Regions from separate parts of the Paenibacillus sp. FSL M7-0420 genome, predicted to be linked through region 1. Evidence: riboswitches for the same ligand, from Rfam matches in the RefSeq annotation. Region 1 holds a riboswitch; the other holds the start of a gene.
What was found. A riboswitch is a leader RNA that binds a small molecule or an ion and turns the genes downstream of it on or off. The one in region 1 is predicted to bind cyclic di-AMP.
Positions count from the first base shown of each region.

Region 2: it holds a riboswitch for cyclic di-AMP, as region 1 does, so the genes downstream of both, MKX51_RS21110 (hypothetical protein) here and MKX51_RS31955 (C40 family peptidase) in region 1, are expected to answer to the same signal.

Region 1 covers NZ_JBBOCJ010000001.1:7,397,247-7,401,139, forward strand. The annotation lists gene MKX51_RS31945 (GNAT family N-acetyltransferase) at 1-452, opposite strand, end outside; gene MKX51_RS31950 (C40 family peptidase) at 708-1,199, opposite strand; cyclic di-AMP (ydaO/yuaA leader) riboswitch at 1,204-1,346, opposite strand; gene MKX51_RS31955 (C40 family peptidase) at 1,735-2,163, opposite strand; cyclic di-AMP (ydaO/yuaA leader) riboswitch at 2,221-2,359, opposite strand; gene MKX51_RS31960 (hypothetical protein) at 2,572-3,405, opposite strand; gene MKX51_RS31965 (M1 family aminopeptidase) at 3,415-3,893, opposite strand, start outside.
Region 2 covers NZ_JBBOCJ010000001.1:4,913,830-4,917,722, forward strand. The annotation lists gene MKX51_RS21100 (flotillin family protein) at 1-587, opposite strand, end outside; gene MKX51_RS21105 (hypothetical protein) at 606-1,067, opposite strand; gene MKX51_RS21110 (hypothetical protein) at 1,274-1,795, opposite strand; cyclic di-AMP (ydaO/yuaA leader) riboswitch at 1,911-2,093, opposite strand; gene MKX51_RS21115 (TetR/AcrR family transcriptional regulator) at 2,672-3,298, shown strand; gene MKX51_RS21120 (MMPL family transporter) at 3,328-3,893, shown strand, end outside.

The DNA of each region.
Region 1 (3,893 bases):
TTGCCCGTCGGGGTACGGCGCTCATAGGTATCTGTTATGGTGAACCCGCATTTCTGATAGGCGCGGATGGCGCGCTGGTTCCAGGTCAGCACCTCCAGATCGATCTCGCGTTCCGGGTAACGGGTCTGTGCTGCCTGCACAATAGCCTTCATGAACAGATGCCCCATTCCATGACCGCACAGATCGGGCCGCATTCCGACTCCAAGCCGGACTATCCCCTCCATCGGAAAGAGCTGGGCGAAGCCGCACAGAACGCCTTGTCCGTTCACTACCGACACATATTGCTCGCTGCGCAGCTGCGGGTCTCCGAACTCCACGCCCAGCGCCTGCATCTGCTCCCAGGACATCCAGCCGTAAATATTATACGGAGGCTTGTAGCTCCACTCACAGATCTCAGCGGCATGCTGCGGCTCCATAGGCACCACGTAAAAGGTTAGCGGGGAGCTAATCATTAGGGGAGGCCTCCTTCCAGGGGAAATCAATTTATACTTATCATTCTTTATATTAATTATATACAAAAACAGCGAGTTTCGACGCAAATTCCTTGCGGAAATACAGAAACTTGACAAACGCCAAAATATATTTTCCGAAAGTGCAGAATCGGTGTTTTACAAATATAGAGACGGGTAAGTAATTTTATAGACAAAAAAAGCCCTTCTCCAAGATTTCGGCAAAAATCTCGGAAAAGAGCGTTAGGTTACAAAGGATTATTGTACATCATCGTTGTCTTGGGAATCCGAAGCTACAGTCTTGTAGGCATCTGTACTCATGATTCGCTTGGCGCCAACGTAGCGGTTGACGTAATAGCTGTCACTCAGCGAACTGATGGTTACACCACGTGAGGAAGAGGCATGGGCGAATTCGCCGTCACCAACATAAATACCGACATGGGATACGCCCTTACCGCTTGTATTGAAGAATACAAGATCGCCCGGTCTCATCTCGTCACGGGATACAGCAGAGCCCATCTGATATTGGGAGCCGGATTGATGGGGCAGGTTAATGCCGATCTTATCAAAAACATACATTGTAAATCCGGAGCAATCAAACCCGTTAGTTGATGTACCGCCGGACACGTATTTGGTTCCGATGGCTTTGTCGATCACTTTATCCATTTTGGAATCCGCGAAAGCGCTTCCTGCTCCGATGGTGAAGATAATGGACAAGCTTAGTACTGCGGCTGCTAGCTTCTTCTTCAAAAGTAAATACCCCTTCCAATGCCTACGAGGTTAGCTTAAGGGTTCGGTTGAAGGTCCCCTATGACCCCTCTTAGAATAGGAGGTCAATTCACCCAAAGTGGTTCCCCCGTTTCCCTAATTCATTAGGGAACTCGGCACGACTGTTGATTAGGATTAGCGGTTCATTCAATACATGACAAAACCTTTGTTAAAAGCGATTCAATAATTACAAAAATGTTACTAAAAGATCACTGCGATAATTGTAACAAAGACTAAGGCGCTTGGCAATCACTTATAACATATTAATGCATCTTTTTTGCTGTTTTTTAGAGTTATAGCCCTTTCGAAAGACTCATATCTATGCGCAGGGGTTAATTTATATGATAATTTCTTTATTTTTGCAAGAAAATGCTGTTTCAAGGCTGCGAATTCGGTGTAAAAGGTAGAATAAGGAAAAGGAAAAACCCGGAAATGATTACGGCAATAATCATCCCGGGCTCGTATAAGTTACATTTAGTTGTTAGAGGCTGAAATATTCGGGGTATGCTTCAAGGGTTCAATCGTAAGCGACAGCTTGGTAGGCTGTTGTGCTCATTACTCGTTTGGCGCCAACGTAGCGGTTGGCCCAGTAGGACTGGCTCATCGAACTGATGGTTACACCACGTGAACTTGAGGACTGTGCGAACTTCCCGTTTCCAACATAAATACCGACATGGGACACTCCGTTACCCAGAGTATTGAAGAACACGAGATCACCTGAACGCAGGTTGCTCTTGGATACACTTGTTCCAACTTTGTACTGTGCTTTGGAGGTGCGGGGCAAGGTAAGCCCGACATTCTTGAACACATACTTGGTAAATCCGGAACAGTCGAAGCCGCTGGTGGTTGTGCCTCCGGTTTTATACGACGTTCCAATGGTTTTTGAAATCACAGTATCCATTTTGGAATCTGCGAAGGCACTGCCCGCTCCGAGTGTGAATACCATCACAAGACCCAGCGCTGCCGCGGTGCATTTTTTCTTGAAATTCTGACTAATCAAAAGATGTACTCCTTCCAGGGCCTGCGAGGTTAGCTTAAGGATTCGGTAGAAGGTTCCCCTATGACCCCTCTAAAGCGAGATCAATTCACCCAAAATATGGTTCCCCCACTTCCCGGTGCAGGGAATTCGGCGTTTTGTGCACCAGAACAGTGACTTATCGGCATAGCTTAAATTGCAATAGTTACGGAAGATTTTGCTTGAAAGATTACAACTTTGTTACTACTGATACAGCCATCATTGTATCAGAGGATTTAGCCTTTTGCAAATGCTTTTGTCCTCCGTTCAAGCAAAAAAGAGTCCTGCTCCCGGATAGAGGGGCTGTGACTCTCTTTAGTATGCCGCTTCAGCAGCTTATTATTGTGGAAATGATTTACTGGACCAGAGGTGGTACTGGGCAGCGATCCCCCACATATTGAACAGCGTGGAGGGCAGCGGAGCTGCCTGGCGGAGCATAAGGGCCGGCAACCCGGGATAGAACAGAGCAGAGGCGCTGCAGAGCAGAATGACGGCCAGGCTTCCCGCCCCCAGAACGATGGATATACCAATGGAAGGCAGCAGCACCTTCAGGCAGATCAGCAGCGAGGAGAACATACCGGTACCTGCGGTGTAGCCGAACTGCATATAGAGCAGAAGCTTGCGGACAAGGAAGAGATAGAGCAGCCAGCCCAGTACATAAGGCACCAGCTTGAGCAGGAGCTGTACATCGAGAACGCCGCTGAGCAGATGACGGTACATACGCGGAAGCAGCCAATAGAGCGGCAGGAGGGTTAGCGCCCATTCAACGAGGCTGAACACCAGCACCGGCAGCCCATATTTTCTCATTCCGGGAAAAAAGAACAGTCCCCGCGCTCCGGCGCGCTCCTGGTGAAGCTCGTGCAGCAGCCCTGCACGGATAAAGGGAGTCACCAGCAGCCTTAGCACTGTCAGCGCAAGCAGCATCCACAGCCAGTGCTGGACGGCGGGGTCGGTGCGCAGCGCGGTCTGCCCCTCGATATAATACAGCAGCCTGCCTATTCCGCTGCCGCCGGCGTTCGCATCCGGGTAGCGGAGCAGGACGGGGACAACCGCGCTTTTAATGAATTTGTACAGGAAATATCCCCAGAACAGCCGGTAGATAAATAGCAGGATCAATATATAGAACTGCTCTTTCATGCTGATCCAACCGCGGGCAATTGAGCTTTTCACCATTCCTTCACCTCACCAGACAAGAGTTCCGAGCAGGGTTTCAAGCAGAGTTGATGCACTAAGCGTCCAGCGGGAGAGTGTACGCGGCTCAAGCTCCGCCATTCTGAAATTATTAAGATGCCTGCTCTCCAGCAGAATGGAATGCCCCGGATCAATCTCTGCGGAGACCAGCGGCGTTTTATACGTTAATTCAAAGGAGGTAGCCTTACCCTCGCCATTCCAGTATTGCTGCACCGTGTACCCGTCTGCGAAGGTGAATTTCACGGGAACATCGGGGTACAGGCTGCCCTTATTGCTTACATCGACCACAGCGCTATAGCGGCTCCCCCCGCTGTCGCTGTTGTCCTGTTTAACCGTAAGCCTGATATCGTCAACTGCGAAGTCGGGTGCCCCCCCGCTATAGACATACCGCTCAAAATACGTCTGCCAGGATTGCTTGGTCACTTTCTCCACAACCTTCTGGAAGTCGGCAGTGGTCGGATGCTGGAAGC
Region 2 (3,893 bases), 2.5 Mb from region 1:
TCGCGGCGGATACGCTCAATCTCGGGCACCCCCATATTGTCGATGTACCCTTTGTCGTCGGTAATCTTCTTGATGGTGAAGCTGACCACCTCCAGCCCCATCTTGTCGAGGTCCTCCGAGCAGGTCTCCCGCATCTTGCTGTTGATCTCGTCAGGGGTCTTCAGGATAGATTCTACGGTGAGCTGGCCGATCAGGCCGCGCAGATGACCCTCCACCGAATGCAGAATAATTGTCTCTCGGTCTTCTTCCGGCCGGTCAATGAACTGCTCGCTGGCTGTGAGAATAGCGGTTGGATCGCTTTTAATCTTAATCTGGGCGACCGCCTCCAGGTTCAGCTTGATGCCCTGGCGGGAAAACATGGCCTGCGCCGGGATCACATCGAAGCTCATCAGCATCATGGAGATGGTTTTATTGTTCTGGAAGCCGGGGATAACGAATGTCCCGCCGCCCTGGACCACTCTTTTGCCGCCGAGACCGTATACGATCATGGCCTGATTGGGCGGAACCTTTTTATACGCGGTCACAATACTGGTTAACGCCAGCAGAATTACAACAACAATAGCTCCGGTTACATATAAAATTAACATTTGCTCCGACACTCCCCGTTAGTTTTGTTCCATTTCCCTCTCGAACAAAGTGACCGCTGCGATCCCCTTATCCGTCTTCACAATAATCACCCGATCGCCCCGCAACAGCGACTGGCCGGATTCGGCACGCACGCCGATGGAGCGCATGGTCCCGTGCAGCACATACTTCATCTCTCCCACGGCCCCATTCGCTGCGGCGATGCTGATATAGCCGAGCTGGCCTGCCGGGTCATAATCAAGTTCACTCATACTGCTGTCATACCGGGTCATCACCCGGGCCAGCACCGTGTAGAGCAGGATGCCCGGCAGCAGGGCGATCAAGGTACAGACCAGTACCACGGCGAACAGCTGCATCCCGCTGAACTGGACAAGCAGATACCCCGTGCCGCCCCAGACGGTGACAAACACCATCAGCGGAAGAATCGGCAGAAAACCAGGCCCCCCGGCATCGCCTCCCCCGACATGCAGGTGGCCTTCCAAGCCGTGCCCATGAATACTGCCACTGAGAATAAGCAGAAGTCCAACCCAAAAGCAGACGATAAATACAGTAGCGATGGTAACCCCCTCCTTTCAATGGATTGGTGATACGGTAACTGACTAGTATGAGGATGAATAAACCGACTAATTATTGTTGTTATACGTCTTTTTTTCACTTCCACTTGTCGCTATTGCCCCTAATTTCCACTTTAGGCTGCCTGGTTGTGTATGGCAGAGGCGCAATTGGATTCAAGGGCACTTGTGCTCTTCATTTGCTCATTTAGCCAACTTTCCTGGAATTCAGGAGCACTAGTGCTCTTCATTTGCTCGTTTAGCCAACATTCCTGGGATTCAGGTGCACTTGTGCTCTTCATTTGCTCGTTTAGCCAACTTTTCTGGAATTCAGAGGTACTTGTGCTCTTCATTTGCTCGTTTAGCCAACATTCCTGGGATTCTGGTGCACTTGTGCTCTTCATTTCCACCTCCAGCCCACTTCCAGCGCAATCAGTGGGATTTATCCCTCTCATTTCCGCATCCAGCCCACTTCCAGCGCAATCAGTGGGATTTATCCCTCTCATTTCCGCATCCAGCCCACTTCCAGCACAATCAGTGGGATTTATCCCTCTCATTTCCTCTTCCAGCCCACTTTCGGCTGCATCTGAGGGATTTATCCCTCTCATTTCCTCTTCCAGCCCACTTTCGGCTGCATCTGAGGGATTTATCCTTCTCATTTCCACCTCCAGCACACTTCCTCCGCAATCAGAGGGATTTATCCCTCACCTGCACAGCAAAAAGACCACAGCAGCAGCAGGGCTCTCCGTGGTCGGTTAATCGATCATGGCGCTCATCCTCTCTCTTCGAGGCTTACGGGGTTAGCTGACGGATTCGGGCAGCGAGATTGCCCTACCTCACCAGAGCCATAGTATCACGCTGGCAAGGATTCACCCCGGGTACTCAGCAGCCCATCCTTAAGCCGCCTGCACCAGTTGGTTCCCCCGTTCCCGTTACGGAATTCAGCCATTTCAAGAACAGTGTCATTTCATTCGGTTGTTGATTGAATCTTACGCCTGTAGCCATTTAATGTAAAACCTCACGGATGACAAAAGAAGTCAAAAATGCTGTCCCTTCGGGAATGAAGGCGCATTCTTCAGTTCGGCTCTTAACCGCCCGGCGATTTGCTCCTGCTATCGTCTGTTTACACCAACGTTACTCTTCCTCTCACTTACTTCTCTTCCTACGCCCACTCCCCTGCTCATCTGCTCATCTACTCACTCTTTCTTCTACTTACTCTCTCTTCTACTTACTCTCTCTTCTACTTACTCTCTCTTCTACTCCTATACTCACTAACTTCTCACTTACTCACCTACTCACTTACTCACCTACTCACCTACTCTTCTACTCCCACTCACATCCTCATCACTTTCCTCTATCCTACTTCTCATAAACCTTACCCCCCCACCTTTCTTCCCCATCCCACTACTCAAAATTTGAAATATTCACATTTCCGTCACTTGATGCTCATTGTGCAATCTTTCCCTTTGAGCAATAATAGAACCTATAGATTCTATAGCGCCTTTAACTTTTGAAGAAAGGAGGACCATTGAAATTTGAATTCCAAACTGAATTTGCGGGACAAAAAAAAGGAAGCCACCTTCTACGCCCTAGCCGTAGCGGCCTTCGAGCTTGCGCTTGAGCATGGCATGGATGGCTTCATTGTTGACGATGTTGTTCAGAAGGCCGGGTATTCCCGGCGGACTTTTGCCAATTACTTCTCCTGCAAGGAAGAAGCAGTGGCCGCCTATTTCATTGGCAATATTGCTGCCAAAGAGAAAGAAGAAGCGAATAACACGCTGGCCGGTCAACCGCCGGATGCTACACCGCTTGATGTCCTGTACAACCTGCTGAAGCTGCAATTCACCTCGGAGTTCCTGCATAAGCTGCGGCAGTTCGTCTCCCTGGCGAATCAATATCCGTCTCTGGAGCCTTACATTCTCAATGTCTTCCGGCATTTGCAGATCACAGCCCAGGAGACACTGGAGCAGTTCACCCGTGGACGGTATGCCGATGGATATACCCACCTGCTGGTAGGTGCCGTCTATGGGGCATTCGTGCCTATCTTGGACGGACGGCTGAATGTCATGCTGCCGGGCGAACAGCTGAGTGAAGGCTCCGATGCCATGCCGTTTGAACAATACCTGAATTCTATGTTTGCTTATTTACGTAACGGCTTCTAAATTCACAGATAAAGAGGAGAAACCACTACATGTCTACCTTTCTATACCGCTTAGGGAAATCGGCTTATGCCAAGCCTTGGGCCTTCATTGCAGTCTGGATCATTGTACTCGGAGTTGTAGGCACCCTGATTGGAGTCAATGGCATTCAATCCAGCTCTGAGATGAAAATTGAAGGCACAGAGTCGCAAAAAGTGCTGGATAAGCTGACAAAAGAGCTGCCCGCTGCAGCCGGAGGCCAGGCTAGTATCGCCTTCACTGCACCGGACGGCGAACGTCTGGATACGCCTGAGCGGTCCGCACTATTGCTGAAGGCCATTAATGATGTATACAACATGGAATATGTCATAAACCCTGTAGAGCTCGCAGCACAAGCAGCGGCCGCCGCTAGTCAAGCCGCTGCTGATCCTTCCGCCGCTACGGGCCAAGCCGCTGCCGATCCTTCCGCCGCCGCTGGTCAAGCTGCCGCCGATCCTTCCGCTGCTGCCGGCCAATCCGCCGCTGATCCTTCCGCCGCCGCTGGTCAAGCCGCTGCCGATCCTTCTGCCGCTGGTCAAACCGCTGCTGATCCTTCCGCCGCCGCTGGTCAAGCTGCTGC